4 regions of the Methylobacterium sp. TK31 genome follow, and region 1 is predicted to be linked to each of the others. Evidence: predicted binding sites of a transcription regulator. Region 1 holds the regulator's gene; each other region holds the start of a gene.
What was found. Region 1 encodes PhoB, which activates phosphate uptake and scavenging genes when phosphate is short. Its sites were predicted from a motif close to TGTCATNNANCTGTCAT; they were not measured.
Positions count from the first base shown of each region.

Region 2: the regulator PhoB is predicted to act here: its motif matches at 2,008-2,024, upstream of ppk2 (polyphosphate kinase 2).
Region 3: the regulator PhoB is predicted to act here: its motif matches at 1,460-1,476, upstream of ACXJY8_RS15905 (ceramide glucosyltransferase).
Region 4: the regulator PhoB is predicted to act here: its motif matches at 1,789-1,805, upstream of ACXJY8_RS18480 (acid phosphatase).

Region 1 is NZ_CM143964.1:4,682,870-4,687,017, reverse strand. Features, by position in the region: gene ACXJY8_RS21890 (SDR family NAD(P)-dependent oxidoreductase) at 1-108, shown strand, start outside; gene ACXJY8_RS21885 (matrixin family metalloprotease) at 196-1,254, shown strand; gene phoB (phosphate regulon transcriptional regulator PhoB) at 1,356-2,060, opposite strand; gene phoU (phosphate signaling complex protein PhoU) at 2,090-2,815, opposite strand; gene pstB (phosphate ABC transporter ATP-binding protein PstB) at 2,917-3,735, opposite strand; gene pstA (phosphate ABC transporter permease PstA) at 3,787-4,148, opposite strand, start outside.
Region 2 is NZ_CM143964.1:3,458,734-3,462,881, reverse strand. Features, by position in the region: gene ACXJY8_RS16000 (ABC-F family ATP-binding cassette domain-containing protein) at 1-1,616, shown strand, start outside; gene ACXJY8_RS15995 (hypothetical protein) at 1,740-1,868, opposite strand; gene ppk2 (polyphosphate kinase 2) at 2,064-2,981, shown strand; gene ACXJY8_RS15985 (enoyl-CoA hydratase/isomerase family protein) at 3,077-3,886, shown strand; gene minC (septum site-determining protein MinC) at 3,890-4,148, opposite strand, start outside.
Region 3 is NZ_CM143964.1:3,435,136-3,439,283, forward strand. Features, by position in the region: gene ACXJY8_RS15895 (histone deacetylase family protein) at 1-444, opposite strand, end outside; gene ACXJY8_RS15900 (NAD(P)/FAD-dependent oxidoreductase) at 441-1,433, opposite strand; gene ACXJY8_RS15905 (ceramide glucosyltransferase) at 1,577-2,776, shown strand; gene eat (ethanolamine permease) at 2,850-4,148, shown strand, end outside.
Region 4 is NZ_CM143964.1:3,985,658-3,989,805, forward strand. Features, by position in the region: gene ACXJY8_RS18475 (TerC family protein) at 1-612, shown strand, start outside; gene ACXJY8_RS18480 (acid phosphatase) at 868-1,728, opposite strand; gene ACXJY8_RS18485 (anti-sigma factor family protein) at 2,042-2,836, opposite strand; gene ACXJY8_RS18490 (sigma-70 family RNA polymerase sigma factor) at 2,962-3,576, opposite strand; gene ACXJY8_RS18495 (patatin-like phospholipase family protein) at 3,634-4,148, opposite strand, start outside.

The DNA.
Region 1 (4,148 bases):
GTCGAGGAGGTCGCCAGCATGGTCGCCTACATCTGCAGCCCCGCCGCCAGCGCCACCAGCGGGGCGGCCCTCCGGGTGGATGGCGGCGTGGTGCGCAGCATCGTGTGAGGATACGCCCCGGGGGCGGGGCCGCCGGTTAAGACATTCGTAACGCCTCCCGCCGACCCTGGCCCGCGCGGACGGGAGGAATGGCGAATGGGGGATTATGCGCTGGAGGGACCGCGCTGGGGCGCGGGCGCGGCGGGCACGGGCGGCGGCATCGTCACCTGGGCCTTCGACGGCACGATCCCGTCCTCCTTCGTCGGCATCCTCCAGAGCGCCTTCGCGGCCTGGGCGTCCTACGCCAACATCACCTTCCAGCAGGTCGCCTCCACGGCGGCGGCGCAGATCGACTTCACCCTCGGGGGCATCGACGGCCTCGGCAACACGCTCGGCTACGCGAACTACTCCTACAGCGGCCAGCGCATGCAGTCGGCGGCCGTGACCTTCGACAGCGGCGAGGGCTGGCACGCCGCCGGCGCCCGGGTGGTCAGCACCCAGAACGTCGACCTCGCGGTGGTGGCCCTGCACGAGATCGGCCACGCCCTCGGCCTCGACCACTACAACGCCAAGCCCGAGGTGATGAACGCGGTCCTGAACCCCTCCATCACCGCCCTCGGGGCGGGCGACATCGCGGGCATCCAGGCCCTCTACGGCGCTCCGGTGGTCCCGGCGGCGTCCGTGACGCCCGTCGCGAGCCCCACCGTCACCAGCCCTCCCGTCGCCAGCGCCCCGGCCGAGGGCGCCGTCACGGCGGTGTACCGGTTCTACGACACCCATACGGGCGACCATTTCTACACGACGAGCACGGCCGAGAAGGCGCAGATCCAGCAGACGCTGCCCTGGTTCAGCTACGAGGGCACGCCGTGGGCGGCCCCGGCCAAGGGCGCGGGCACCGTCGACGTGTTCCGGTTCTTCGACACCGCCTCGAACGCCCACTTCTTCACCACGAGCGTGTCGGAGCGCGACCAGGTCATCAAGACCGCCCCGACCTACAAGTACGAGGGCGTCGCCTTCGAGGCCTATGCGGATGCGGGTGCGCCGGGGAGCGTGACCCTGGAGCGCTTCTTCAACACTCAGACCGGCCAGCACCACTTCGCCGGCAATGCCGAGGAGGCCGCCGGCATCAACCACGGCGCCGCCGGCCCGGGCTGGATCGACGAGGGCAAGGCCTTCACCGTGCACCTCCCCACCGACACGATGCTTTTCGCCTAGGCGGCGGGCTCGGCTGTTCGCCTGAGGGCGGGCTTGGCCGTTCGCCTAGCGGCGGGCTTGGCCGTTCGCCTGAGGGCGGGCACGGCTCGGCGCCGGGTCGGCTACTCCGCCTCCGCCTCGAACATCTCGTCGAAGGAGTAGCCCGAGCCGCGCACGGTGCGGATCGGATCGCTCTGGCGCGGGCGGTTCAGGGCCTTGCGCAGGCGCCCGACATGGACGTCGACGGTCCGCTCGTCGATGTAGACGTCGTGGCCCCAGACCCCGTCGAGGAGCTGCTCGCGGGAGAACACCCGGCCGGGGCTCTGCATCAGGAATTCGAGGAGCTTGAACTCGGTCGGCCCGAGATGGATCTCGCGGCCCTCCCGGCGGATGCGGTGGCTGACCCGGTCGAGCTCGATGTCGCCGGCCACCAGCAGGTTGGCCACGTGGGCGGGCTTGGCCCGGCGCAGCAGGGCCCGGACCCGGGCGAGGAGCTCGGGCACCGAGAACGGCTTGACGATGTAGTCGTCCGCCCCCGTGCCGAGGCCGCGGATGCGGTCGCCCTCCTCGCCCCGCGCGGTGAGCATGATCACCGGCAGCCGCTCGGTCTCGCGCCGGGCGCGGATGCGGCGGCAGAGCTCGATCCCCGACAGGGCCGGCAGCATCCAGTCGAGCAGGACGAGGTCGGGGACCTGCTCCTGCAGGCGCAGGTCCGCCTCGTCGCCGCGGGCAGCCGAGTCGACGACGAAGCCCTCGGCCTCGAGGTTGTAGCGGAGGAGGAGGGTCAGGGCCTCCTCGTCCTCGACGATCAGGATACGCGTACTCATCGTGCGCTTTCGATCAGATCGGCGCGGGGTCAGACCGTGCCGGGCAGGTCCACGGTGGCGTAGTTGGACGCGTCGTTCTTCGGGCGCTCGCGCTCGGCCAGGAGGTTCTCGCCGGTGACGAGGTAGTGGATCGTCTCGGCGATGTTGGTGGTGTGGTCGCCGATGCGCTCGATGTTCTTGGCCACGAACAGCAGGTGCGTGCAGAACGAGATGTTGCGCGGATCCTCCATCATGTAGGTCAGGAGTTCGCGGAAGAGCGAGTTGTAGAGCGCGTCGATGGCGTCGTCGCGCTCCCAGACGTGGAGGGCCGCCTTGATGTCGCGGCCGGTATAGGCGTCGAGCACGTCCTTGAGCTGCTCCTGGACCAGGTCGCTCATGTGCTGGACGCCGATGACGATCTTCTGCGGCTGGATCTGGTCGGCGATCGCCACCACGCGCTTGGCGACGTTCTTGGCGAGGTCGCCGATGCGCTCGATGTCGTTCGAGACGCGGATCGCCGTCACCGTCTCGCGCAGGTCGATGGCCAGGGGCTGGCGCCGGGCGATGAGCAGGATCGCCCGCTCCTCGATCTCGCGCTGGAGGGTGTCGAGCCGGGCATCGGCGGCGATCACCGCCTGGGCCAGGGCCGAGTCGCGGCGCACCAGGGCCTGTCCGGCCTCGGCCATCATCTTCTCGGCGATGCCGCCCATCTCGGAGATCGAGCGGCGCAGATCCTCGAGGTCGGTGTCGTAGGAGGTGACGATGTGGTCGGGCATGGGTGTGCTCCTCGATCGGGCCTCCTGTCGGGTGCCCGCCCTGATGGTGTCTGGCGCGGGCCGGAACCGGCCCGCACGGGTCGGTTCCGACCTGCCGAGGATCAGCCGAAGCGGCCGGTGATGTAGTCCTGCGTCTGGCGCTTCTCGGGATTCATGAAGATGCGCGTCGTCGGCCCGAACTCCACCAGTTCGCCGAGATACATGAACGCGGTGAACTGCGAGATGCGCGCCGCCTGCTGCATGTTGTGCGTGACGATGACGATCGTGAATTCCGAGCGCAGCTGCTCGATCAGCTCCTCGATGCGGCCGGTGGAGATCGGGTCGAGGGCCGAGGTCGGCTCGTCGAACAGGATCACCTCGGGACGCTGGGCCACGGTGCGGGCGATGCAGAGGCGCTGCTGCTGGCCGCCGGAGAGGCCCATGCCGGACTGCTTGAGCTTGTCCTTCACCTCGTCCCAGAGGGCGGCCTTGCGGAGCGATTCCTCGACGCGCACGTCGAGGTCGGCCTTGGGCAGCTTCTCGTAGAGGCGCAGGCCGAAGGCGACGTTGTCGTAGATCGACATCGGGAACGGGGTCGGCTTCTGGAACACCATGCCGATGCGCGAGCGCAGCTCGTTGAGGTCGACCCGGGAATCCAGGACGTTCTGGCCGTCGAGGAGGATCTCGCCCTCCGCGCGCTGCTCCGGATACAGGCTGTAGATCCGGTTGAAGGTGCGCAGCAGGGTCGACTTCCCGCAGCCCGACGGGCCGATCAGCGCCGTGACCTGGCGGTCGTGGAAGTTGAGGTTCACCGACTTCAGGCCATGGAAGCTGCCATAGTAGAAGTTCAGGTCCTTCACGGCGATGCGGACCGGAGAGGTCTCGTCGGCCTTGTGGCGTCCGGTGAGCTGCGCGGACGTGATCCCGGGGGCGGCGTTCATCGGTTCAAGATCCTGTCGGTCGGAAGGCGGGGGATTGCGGCGCGCCGGAGGTCAGCGCGAGCGCTCGGACTTGATGACGAAGCGGGCCACGATCGACAGGGCGAGGATCGTGACGGTGATCAGCAGGGCGCCGGCCCAGGCCAGCTGCTGCCAGTTCGGGTAGGGCGAGAGCGCGAACTGGTAGATCATCACGGGCAAGTTCGGGATGCCGCCCATCAGGTTGCCGCCGAACCAGCTGTTGTTGTTCAGCGCGGTGAAGAGCAGCGGCGCGGTCTCGCCGGCGATGCGGGCGAGCGCCAGGATGATGCCGGTGACGATGCCGGCGCTGGCGCCGCGCCAGGTGATGCTCTTGATCACGATGGAGGGCGGGGCGCCCAGCGCCGCGCCGGCCTCGCGCAGGGTCGCGGGCACGA
Region 2 (4,148 bases), 1.2 Mb from region 1:
TCGAAGACCTCACCTTCAGCGCCTGGGGCCGGCGCTTCTTCGACCGCGCCAGCGTCGCCGTGCCGCCGGGGTCCAAGGTCGGGCTCGTCGGCCGCAACGGCGTCGGCAAGTCGACCCTGTTCAAGATCATCCTGGGCGAATTGCAGCCCGACGGCGGTGCCATCCTGCTGCCGAAGACGGCGCGCGTCGCCTCGGTCGACCAGGAGCATCCCGCAACCCCCGTCAGCCTGATCGACACGATCCTGGCGGCGGATGTGGAGCGCGAGGCCCTGAACGCCGAGCTCGAGACCGCCGCGCCCGAGCGCCTGGGCGAGATCTATGGCCGCCTCATCGAGATCGACGCCGACCGGGCGCCGGCCCGGGCCGGCGAGATCCTGGCCGGCCTCGGCTTCTCGGTCGAGGACCTGACCCGGCCGATGGCGGAATTCTCCGGCGGCTGGCGCATGCGCGTGGCGCTGGCCGCCGCCCTTTTCGCCGAGCCGGACATGCTTTTGCTGGACGAGCCCACCAACTACCTGGATCTCGAGGGGGCTCTCTGGCTGGAGGCGCGACTCAAGCGCTACCCGCACTCGGCCCTGATCATCAGCCACGACCGCGAACTCCTGAACAATTCGGTGGACGCGATCCTGCACGTGGCCGGCGGCAAGCTCGAGCTCTACGCGGGCGGCTACGACGATTTCGAGAAGCGAAGGGCCGAGAAGGCCCGCCTCCAGGCCTCGACCAAGCAGAAGCAGGAGGCCGAGCGCGCGCATCTCCAGAGCTTCATCGACCGGTTCAAGGCCAAGGCCTCGAAGGCGGCCCAGGCGCAGTCCCGCGTCAAGCGCCTCGCCAAGCTAGAGCCGATCGCCACCACCATCGAAGAGCACGTGGCGCCGTTTCACCTGCCCTCGCCGAAGCGCCCCCTGGCGCCGCCCCTGATGCACCTGACGAACGCCACCATCGCGTATGGCGACGATGCGCCGGTGCTGCGCGACCTCAACCTCACCCTGGACGTCGACGACCGCATCGGACTGCTCGGCGTCAACGGGGCCGGCAAGTCGACCTTCGCCAAGATGGCGGCCGGTGCGCTCCAGGTGCGCGACGGACGGATGGTGCGGGAGGGCCGGGTGCAGGTCGGCTGGTTCCACCAGCACCAGATCGAGGCCCTCGACCCGAAGGACACGCCGCTGGCCATCATCCGTCGCGAGCGGCCCGACGACAGCGAATCCGCACGGCGCGCCAAGCTCGCCAGCTTCGGCCTCGCCTTCGACAAGCAGGAGACGACGGTGGATGCGCTGTCGGGCGGAGAGCGCGCGCGGCTGCTCCTCAACCTCGTGGCGATGCAGGCGCCGCACCTGCTGATCCTCGACGAGCCGACCAACCACCTCGACATCGACAGCCGGAGGGCACTCCTCGACGCGCTGAACGATTACGGAGGGGCGGTCATCCTCATCACCCACGACCGCTCGCTGATGGAGCTGGTGGCAGATCGCCTGTGGCTGGCCGCGGACAACACGGTGAAGCCGTTTGCCGGCGACATGGATGATTATGCGAAGTTCGTGCTCGACCGGACCCGCGCCGGCCAGCGTGCGCCCGGGCAGGGACGCGAAAAGAAGGCGAAGCGCCGAGCGGCCTGAGCCGCGAGGGCGTCCGGGCTCCGGAAGGGCCCGGATCGCGAAGGCGGCGGAGTTCCGGGCGGCCCGCGCCGCCCGGCTCGCAGAGACCGGTTCCGTATGGGGCCGTTCCCTGCGCCGGACTTTCTACTTGCGCAGGATCTTCGTCACGAGGCGGCCGAGCGGCGTGCCGGAATCGTAGTTGCGGTCGTCGCGGACCACGGGACGGTCCTCGTTGCCGAGGAGCTTGGTGACGATGCGTCCGATCAGGCTCATGGGTGGACCCTCTTGCTGTATGGGGCGCCGGGCAGGCCGGACTCGCGGCCCGCGAAATGGCGCAGCTTGTCTCTCAACCCGCGGGACGCGGTCCCCGTTCCCTCCAGCGGTCGGTCGCCCCGCCGCGCCGTATCAAGCCTGTCATGAAGCCGTGATCTAACCTTGGCTGTTAAGGCGGCAGGGATGGACTTTCACATGGACGGCGGGCAACGGGCAGCGGAGGTCGAGGCGATCCGCCGGGAGGTCGCCGACGACATCGACGAGGAACTCGAACTCGAGATGGAGGACGAGCGCCTGGAGCGCCTCGCCGGCGAACTCGGCCGTCCTTCCCGTCCGCCCGGCCTCGACCGCAAGGTCTATTTCCGCGAGCTGTTCCGCCTCCAGCACGAGTTGGTGCGCCTGCAGGACTGGGTCCAGGCCCACAAGCTGCGCGTCGTCGTGATCTTCGAAGGGCGCGACTCCGCTGGCAAGGGCGGCGTGATCAAGCGCATCACCCAGCGGCTCAACCCGCGCGTCTGCCGCGTCGCGGCGCTGCCCGCCCCGAGCGAGCGCGAGCGCACGCAATGGTATTTCCAGCGCTACGTCGCCCATCTGCCGGCCGCCGGCGAGATCGTGCTGTTCGACCGCTCCTGGTACAACCGCGCCGGCGTCGAGCGCGTGATGGGCTTCTGCTCGGCCGACGAGGTGGAGGAGTTCTTCCGCTCCGTTCCCGAATTCGAGCGCATGCTGACACGCTCTGGGATCATCGTGCTGAAATACTGGTTCTCGATCACCGACGAGGAGCAGGCCTTCCGCTTCCACATGCGCATCCACGATCCCCTGAAGCAGTGGAAGCTCTCGCCGATGGACGTGCAGTCCCGCCGCCGCTGGGAGGACTACACCAAGGCCAAGGAGGACATGCTCGCCCGGACCCATATCCCGGAGGCACCGTGGTGGGTGGTCGAGGCCGTCGACAAGAAGCGCGCCCGGCTCAACTGCATCAGCCACTTCCTCGCGCAGATCCCCTACGGCGACGTCGAGCATCCGCCCGTGCACCTGCCGGACCGGGAGCGCCACGACGACTACACCCGCCACCCCGTGCCGCCCGAGATGTTCGTGCCCGCGGTGTTCTGAGACGGAGGGAGGCGAGCCGGCCGCTTGCCCCGGCCGGCTTCGATGGGCGAGAGGGTAGCGCAGGCTTTCCGCGCCTGCGCGCCCAGGGACCCGGCATGACCGATACCAACCAGACCCATACCGAGGACCTTCTCTTCGCGGTCGAGGGCAGCATCGCCCGCCTCACCCTCAACCGGCCGCAGGCACGCAACGCGCTCACCTTCGGCATGTACCAGGGGCTAATCGACGCCTGCGCGCGCATCGAGGCGGACGGGGACATCAAGGCCCTCGTCATCACGGGGGCGGGCGACAAGGCCTTCGCGGCCGGCACCGACATCGCCCAGTTCCGGAGCTTTTCGAGCGCCCAGGACGCGATCGCCTACGAGCGCTTCATGGATCGGGTGATGGGTGCGCTGGAGCGCCTGCCCGTGCCGACCATCGCGGCGATCGCCGGCGCCTGCACCGGGGGCGGGGCGGCCATCGCGGCGGCCTGCGACCTGCGGCTCGCCACCCGGGACGCCCGGCTCGGTTTCCCCATCGCCCGGACCTTGGGCAACTGCCTCTCCCTCGGCAACCTGCGCCGGCTCTCCGCCCTGATCGGCCCGGCGCGGGTGAAGGACATGATCTTCACCGCCCGCCTCGTCGGGGCCGAGGAGGCCCTGGCCATCGGACTCGTCGGCGAGGTCCTGCCCGATGCCGAGACCCTGGCGACCCGCGCCGCGGAACTCGCGGCCCTGGTCGCCAGTCACGCGCCGCTCACCCTGCGGGCGACCAAGGAGGGTCTGCGCCGCCTCCAGGACGCGGACGAGGCGGGGGCCGAACGTCCCGGCGACGACCTCATCCGCCTCTGCTACACCAGCGCGGATTTTCGCGAGGGCATGGAGGCTTTCCTCGCCAAGCGCGCTCCGGCCTGGACCGGCCGGTAGCGCCTAGTCCAGCGCCGCCACCTTGATGGCGTCGCCCTCGAGCCGGACCTGGGCCGGCAGCCCGCGTTGGACCGGGCCGAGGTCGTCGGCGGTGCGGTAGAGGCCGTCGATGGCGATGAGTTCGGGTTCGAACCGGCGGCAGGTGATGCGCGCCTCCGGATTGCCCGCCGCCCCCGCGATCGCCCGGCCGCGCAGGGCGCCGTAGACGTGGAGCGAGCCGCCCGCGATCACCTCGGCGCCGGAGGCCACCGAGCCCATCACG
Region 3 (4,148 bases), 1.2 Mb from region 1:
GATGGTGCCCTCGGCATGTAGGGTGCGGGCGGCCACGGCCACGTCGTTGAAGATGCAGAAGCCGGCACCGGTCTCGCGCCGCGCATGGTGGCTGCCGCCGGCCGTGCTGCCGGCGAGGCCGTGCGCCAGGGCGAGGCGGGCCGCCAGCAGGGTGCCCCCCACCGAGGCGCAGGAACGGGCGACGACGGAGGCGCCCACCGGCAGGCCGATGTTGCGCTCGATCTCGCGGGAGACGTCGAGGGCGAGCACCGCCTCCACGTAGGCGCGGTCATGGGCGGCGGCCAGGAGATCGGCGCCGGCGGGCTCGGGCCGGGCGAAGCCGTCCGGCACCAGACCCTGCTCCACCAGGAGCTCGGCCAGGCGCCCGTACTTGCGCATGGGGAAGCGATGTCCCTCCGGCAGGGTCGCCTCGTAGGCCGGATGGAAGACGATGGGCAGGCTCATCGAAAATCCGCGATCAGCCGGTCCGCCAGGGCGAGCCCGCTGTCGTAGGCGGCCTCGATCCGCGGCCCGAGGCAGCCGTCGCCGGCATAGCCGAGGCGCCGATCCGGATCGTAGAGGCAGGGCGCGCCGCAGGTCTCCTCCACGAGGGCGTAGCGCCAGCGATGGGCGCGGGCCCGGATGGGGGCGACGACCCCGCCGGACAGGTCGCCGACGGCCGCGAGCAGGGCCGCCTCCACCGCCTCCGGCGTCTCCTCGAGATGGGCCCTCGACCAGCCGGGCGTGGCATGGACGGTATAGGCGGGCGGCGTCGCCGGCCGCCCGGGCTTCACGCCCTCGCGGAACAGGGCGGCGATGGGCCCCGTCGCGGGGCGCAGGACGTCACCCGGGAAGACGTCGCCCGGGAAGATATCGCCAGGGAAGCCGTCGCCCGGGATCGCGAGGTCCTGTCCGAGCGCCAGCATCAGCGACCAGCAGGGCGCGTAGGAGGCCCGCTCGATGCCGGGCAGCGCGTGGCCGCTCGCCGCGAGGAGGCGCAGGGCCTGCGGACCCGGCAGCGTCAGCAGCACCGCGTCGAAGGTCCGGTCCTCGCCGGCCTCCGCCAGGGCAACCCGCCAGCCGCGTCCGCTTCGGGCCAGCGCCGTGACGGTGCGGCCGACCTGGACGTCGAGCCCGGCGAGGAGGTCGCGCACGGGCGCGGTCATATCGGGAACGGCGGTGACGCTGCCGGCGGCGTCGTAGGGCGCGACGAGGCCGCGGGTCTCCCAGTCGGCGAGTCGGGCGCGGAAGGCGGGGCCGTGCGCCCGGATCACCTGCGCGCCGTGATCGAAGGCGAGGCCGGTCTCGCGGTCGCGGCGGTGCGCCATGCGGCCGCCGGGCTGCCGGCCCTTGTCGAACACCGCGACGGGATACCCGGCCTCGTGGAGGCGGCGCGCCGCGCTCGCCCCCGCCATCCCGGCCCCCACGATCGCCACCCGCACCGGTTCCGCCACCCGTGTCTCCCGCCGTCGTCCCGGGTTGTCATACGACTGAAGCATCGCGGCTGTTAGGGGCGCTGTGCAGCCGGGGACGCGACGCGGTGTCCGATCCGCGACCGGCCGCGATTTCGGGACCACGCGAACGGGAGACGTCGCGGATGTGGGATCAGGCGTTGCGGGACCTGTCGGAGCCGAGCGCCGCCGTCGCGCTCGGGTTGTGCGTCGCCCTGACGCTGATCAATCTCGTGGGCATCGCGGTGGCGGCCCTGCGGATCGGACGGCGCAACGGCGCGTCGGTGTTCCCGGCCGGCGCCCCGGTCTCCCTGGTCCGGCCGGTCTGCGGCGTCGAGCCCTTCAGCGAGGAGCTGCTGACCCGCGGCTTCCACCTCGCCCATCCCGCCTACGAGCTGATCTTCTGCGTCGCCAACGGCGCCGATCCCATCGTCCCGCTCCTGGAGCGCCTGATGGCGGGCAATCCGCAGGTGCCCGCGCGCCTGATCGTCGGCGACGAGCGGATCAGCGACAACCCGAAGCTCAACAACTGCGTCCGCGGCTGGGAGGCGGCCCGCCACGACTGGGTCGTGCTCGCCGACTCGAACGTCGCGATGCCGCCGGACTACCTACAACAGCTGCAGGCGGCCTGGCGCCCCGATACCGGCCTCGTCTGCTCGACGCCGATCGGCGCCCGCCCCACCGGCCTGTTCGCCGCGGTGGAATGCGCCTTCCTCAACACCCTGCAGGCGCGCTGGCAATATACCGGGGAAGCCCTCGGCCTCGGCTTCGCCCAGGGCAAGAGCATGCTCTGGCACAAGCCGTTCCTCGAGGCGCGCGGCGGCATCCGGGCGCTGGCGGCCGAGATCGCCGAGGATGCGGCGGCGACGAAGCTCGTGCGCGCGGCGGGCGCCCGGGTCCACCTCGTGGCCGACCCCTTCGATCAGCCCCTCGGGCGCCGCAGCCTTGCGGAAATCTGGTCGCGGCAGCTGCGCTGGGCCCGCCTGCGCCGGGTGACGTTCCCGCTGTTCTTCGCCCCCGAGATCGGCTGCGGCCCGCTCCTGCCCTTCGCCATCGCCCTGGCGGCCGTGCCGTCCCTCGCGCTGGCGACCCTCCTCCTCGGGCTCATCGGGCTCTGGTATGGGGCCGAGATCGTCCTGGCGGCCCGGGCGGGCTGGTACCGGCACCCCCGGCTCCTCCTCGCCTTCCTGATCCGCGATGCCCTGATCCCGTTCCTCTGGACCGGCGCCTGGATGCGCGGGGCCATCGTCTGGCGCGGCAACCCCATGGACATCCGGGCGAAGGCGCCCGAACCCTCGGGCCGCAAACCGTGGCGGCGGCTGCGGCCGGGCGCCAGCGCGGCCTGAGGGCGGCCGCGGCGGCAGCGCTCTTGCTTCGCGGTCCACCGCCCGCAGCGGGCGGACCGAAGGGGCCAGGGCCATGCAGACCGAGACCGAGGGACTCCACAAGGGCCTGAACGCCTTCCACCTCTGGGGCATCGCGGTCGGGCTCGTGATCTCGGGGGAGTATTTCGGCTGGAGCTACGGCTGGGCCTCCGCCGGCACCCTCGGCTTCCTGATCACCACCACGGCGGTGGCGGCGATGTACGTCGCCTTCATCTTCAGCTTCACCGAACTGACCACCGCGATCCCGCAGGCCGGCGGCCCCTTCGCCTACAGCCGGCGGGCCTTCGGGCCGGTGGGCGGCTGCATCGCCGGCTACGCGACGCTGATCGAGTTCGTCTTCGCCCCGCCCGCCATCGCCCTGGCGATCGGCGCCTATCTCAACGTGCAGTTCCCGAGCCTCGACCCGAAGCACGCGGCTCTGGGCGCCTACCTCGTCTTCATGACCCTGAACATCGTCGGCGTACAGATCGCCGCCACCTTCGAGCTCTTCGTGACGATCCTGGCGGTGGCCGAGCTCCTCGTCTTCATGGGCGTCGTCGCACCGGCCTTCGCCTGGTCGAATTTCGCCGCCAACGGCTGGGCCGGCACGGACACGTTCGGCCTGCCGGCCATCGGCGGCATGTTCGCCGCGATCCCGTTCGCGATCTGGTTCTTCCTCGCCATCGAGGGCGTGGCGATGGCCGCCGAGGAAGCCAAGGACCCGAAGCGCACCATCCCGGTCGCCTACATCACCGGCGTGCTGACCCTGACGGCCCTGGCCTTCGGGGTGATGATCTTCGCCGGCGGTGCGGGCGACTGGCGAACCCTGAGCAACCTCAACGACCCCCTGCCCCAGGCGATGAAGGGTGTGGTCGGCGAATCCAGCGGCTGGCTGCACATGCTGGTCTGGCTCGGCCTGTTCGGCCTCGTCGCCTCGTTCCACGGCATCATCATGGGGTATTCGCGCCAGATCTTCGCGCTCGCCCGGGCCGGCTTCCTGCCCCGCGGCCTCGCCCGGGTGCATCCGCGCTACCGCACGCCCCACATCGCCACCCTCGCCGGGGGCGTGGTCGGGATCGCGGCGATCTACAGCGACAACCTCGTCACCATCGCCGGGCAGTCGCTCACCGCCAGCATCGTCACCATGGCGGTGTTCGGCGCGCTGGTGATGTACGGCATGAGCATGGCGAGCCTGTTCCGGCTCCGCCGGGCCGAGCCGGACCTCGCCCGGCCGTACCGCGCGCCGCTCTACCCCGCCGCGCCCGCCTTCGCCCTGCTGATGGCGGCGATCTGCTTCGTCGCCCTGGTGATCTACAACCCGGCGATCTTCGCGATCTTCCTCGCCGTCATGGTC
Region 4 (4,148 bases), 700 kb from region 1:
CAGCAGAAGGCACGCCGCATCGGCATCGGCCTCGCCCTGATCCTGCGCCTCGGCCTCCTCGCCACCATCGCCTACATCGTCGCGCTGACGCAGCCGGTCTTCGCGGTGTTCGGCAAGGGCTTCTCCTGGCGCGACCTGATCCTCATCGCCGGCGGCCTGTTCCTGCTGTGGAAGGCCACGAAGGAGATCCATCACACCGTCGATCCGGAGCCGGAGACCCCGGGCAGCGGCGCCGTGCGGCTCGGCTTCGCCGCCGCCATCGGCCAGATCCTCGTTCTCGACCTCGTGTTCTCCATCGACAGCATCATCACGGCGGTGGGCATGACCGAGCACGTGCCGATCATGGTGATCGCCGTCGTCACGGCCGTGACCGTGATGCTGCTGGCCGCCGACCCGCTCTCGCGCTTCATCGCCGCCAATCCGACGGTGGTCATGCTGGCGCTGGGCTTCCTCATCATGATCGGCATGACGCTGATCGCCGAGGGCTTCGGCGCCCACGTGCCGAAGGGGTACATCTACACCGCCATGGCCTTCTCGGCCGCCGTGGAGGGGCTGAACATGCTGGCCCGGCGCCGCAAGCGCACCCGGGCGGGAGCCCCGACCCGGACCTGAAACGCCATGGTTAACGTTTCACGGGAAAACCCGTGAGCAGGCCCGGCCGAGCGATCGGCCGGGCCTGCTCACGTTCGGGCTCGCTCGCGTCCGGACCGGCTCGCAACCGGACCCTGCCGCGCCGATGCCAAGGCCGACGTGCCGGAATGTGATCGCGCGCCCGTCCCGACAGGGTCACGCGGCGTCCGGACCGGCAAATCGGCCCGGACGTGCCTTGCGAAAGGGGCCTCGACCCTCGGCCGGATCGGATGAGGGCTAGAGCACGGGCTCGCGCGCGGCCGCTTCCTCACGGGCACAGACCGCCCGATCGGGGGCCGGGCCACCGGCGGTCACGAGCTTTGCGAGCTCGGCACGGGCCTTCTCCAGATCGGCCCGGAAACCGGCATCGCCCTGGAGGGCGGCGAAGACCGCGCTGGCGGCCGTGCGGCCGGCCTCGATGTCGCTGGCCCAGTGCAGGCCGCAGACGATGCGGCTCTCGCCGTAGGAGCGGGCCCGGACGAAGAACTGGGTCGCCTTCTCGGGCATCAGGGCCGCCATGATCGCCGCGTAGGTCCAGGCCTGCGTCGCGTGGCTCGACGGGAAGCTGAAGGCGTTGCCGAGATCGGAGGTGCGCATCACGCAGATCTCCGCGTCGTTGCCGACGAAGGGGCGCAGGCGGCGATAATGCAGCTTCGGGGCCCGGGTCGCCTGCGCGATGTCGAGGCGTGCGCGCTCCATCAGGGTCATCAGGGCGGGCGCGCGCGACTGCTCGATGCGCTGGCCGATGACGCAGGCGAAATCGTCGAGGATCGCGGAGGCGCCGTCGGCCACATCGGTCGTGGCCAGGGTCCAGCGCGGGGTTCCCTTGAGGGACCGGGTGGCGACGAAGGCCGCCTTGTCCGCGGCCTCGGCCGCCGACTGGCCCCGGGGCGGCGGGCCGAGGATCGCCACGGTGTCGGGGGCCTGGGTCTCCGAGAGGTAGGGCGCCCGGGCCGGCTTGCCGGGCGTCAGCGGCGCGGCGCTGACGGAGGGGGCGGAAGTCGGCTTCTGCGCCGTCTCCTCCGCCTGCACCGCCGCGGGCACGCCTCCGATCGGCACGACCGCGAGGAACGTCAGGATCTGGGACAGGCGGGCCATCGGCGTCTCGGTATCGGAGGTCAGCACAGAGCAGGTGATGCGTCAGTATAGAACGCCTTTACAACAGGCCTATGGCAGGCCTGATCTGAACGCGGACGAAATTGCCGCCGGTGTCTCGCCGGACCGCCCGAATTTCGAGGGAGGCCGGATCTTTTTGCGCCCCCGCACGGTCCGGCTCCGCCCAGGCAGGGAGGCCGCCGGCGAGCGGCTCGGGCGCGAGACGACCCTACGCGACGAGGCGCGGCGGAGGATCCGCCGCGCCTCGGGGCAGGCTGGTCGCAGGGGGCACGGGCCGCTCCGGCCCGACGCCGGGTCAGAGCTTCGTCGCGGTCCGGCCGGCAAGGCTGCGCGCCGCGGTCTCGAGACCCGCCTGGTCGTGCCCGCCGCTGAGGGCATAGGCGGAGCGGCCCGCGGTCCAGTAGGCGGTCTCGCCGTCGCCGGGGCTCGTGACCTCGCTCGGGGCGACGTGGCCGTCGAGGTTGCGGGTGGCGAAGAGCGAGACCTCGCCGAGCTTGCCCGCGTCGATCATCACCTCGATGCCGGTGCCGTGCCGGGCCGGCACCACCTGCACGTCGCGCACCGTCCAGTCGGACGGCAGGTCGGGCAGGGCGATGCCGGTGGCCGCGGCGATGCCGGCACGGTCGTAGGGCTGGGTCTGGCTGCCCCGCTGCGCGGCGATGCGGGCGCGGACCTGCGCCGCCTCGCGGGCGTGGCGGGCATCCGCCACCAGGGCCGGATCGACGGGGGAGGCGAAGGTGTCCGGCACGCCGAGGAAGGGGCCGTCCGAATGGGCGAGCCAGCCGGTGCCGACGAGGAGCGCGATCACGGCGGCCCGGCGCAGGCGGTCGCCGAACCGGCGCCAGGCCAGGCTGCGGTCGAGCCGGCGCGCGGCGGCCCGGTTGCGCTCCGGTCCCGGGCCCGGAAGGATGGCGAAGGCCTGCCGCAGGGCATCGCGGTCATGCAGTTCGGCCATGATCCGCGCGGCGGTCTCGGGGTTGCGCGCCAGATGCGCCTCCACGTCGAGGCGGCGCATGCCGTCGAGCTGCCCGTCCACGAAGGCGGTGAGGTCGTTCTCGGTGATCGGATCGATCATCGCGGTCTGTTCCATGGCGTCGGCTCCGGTCGGATACAGGGGGCGCGTCCCCGGACATGGAGTCCCGGCCGCGCTGGGGACGGATCGGCCTGTCGCCGGCGCTCCGTCCCGGTCTTCTAAACTGTCGGGTCTTCCAAAACTCAGGTGTCGCCGACGGCCCGGCGCGGCGCGGCGTCCGGATCGTCCTGGGCGACGAGGCGCAGGCGCGGCCGCTCGGCGGCGAGGCGCTGGCGCCGCTCGGCGACGCCCCCGCCCTGCCGCTCGCCCTCCTCGAAGGCCCGTAGGGCGGCGCGCCCCCGGCCGAGCCGCGACATCAGCGTCCCGATGGGAATGCCGAGCACGGCGGCCGCGTCGGCGTAGGCCATGCCCTCCAGGGTGACGAGGTGAAGGGCGGCGCGCTGCTCCTCCGGAAGGGTCAGGAAGGCGCGGCGGATCTGCGCCAGGCGGACCTGGGCCTCCTGGGCCGGGGGCGCCATCTCCTCGCTCATCTGGACCAGCGTGTCGGCGTGGCGGGCCTCGACCCGCTTCCGGCGCTGCTCGTCGATGAAGACGTTGTGCAGCACCGTCATCATCCAGGTGCGCAGATTGGTGTTCGGCCGCGCCGCCTGGCCCGATTCTAGGGCCCGCACCAGGGCGTCGTGCACGAGATCGTCGGCCCGCAGGGTGTCGCGCGTCAGGGCCCGGGCGTAGCGCCGCAGCGGCACGAGCAGGTCGACGATGGCGGCGGGGCCGGTCCGGTTCGGTTCGGTCGTCATAAGAGCATCAACGCACGAACCCGGGCGCTTAATCCAGCCGCCCGGCGCACAAACGCATCAGCGGTAGGTCGCCTCCAGGTCGAGGGTGCAGCGCCGGCCGATCTGGTCGTAGTTCTCGGCGATCCAGGCCTGGGCCGCGCCGCGGCCCTTGTCGCGCAGGCGCTCGAACACCCGCCAGCGGGCATCGAGGCGCGAGGAGGCCTGGTACTCGTCGAGGGCCCCGGTGCCGTCGATGCGGTGGACGTATTGCGAGCGGTACTCGCCCCGGCCGAGCACGCCTTCGGCGATCAGGTGATCGACGAAGTCGATGGCGCGCAGCTCGCGCATCAGGTTGGCGTTGAAGGTGATCTCGTTGAGGCGGTCCTGGATCTCCTGCGGCGTGCGCGGCGTCTCGCGGCGCTCCACCGGGTTGATCTGGACCAGGACGATGTCGCGGGTCTCGGCGCCGCGATAGAGGGGATAGAGCGGCGGGTTGCCCAGGTAGCCGCCATCCCAGTACGGCACGCCGTCGATCTCCACCGCCTGGAACACCGTCGGCAGGCAGGCCGAGGCCATGAGGTGATCGACGTCGA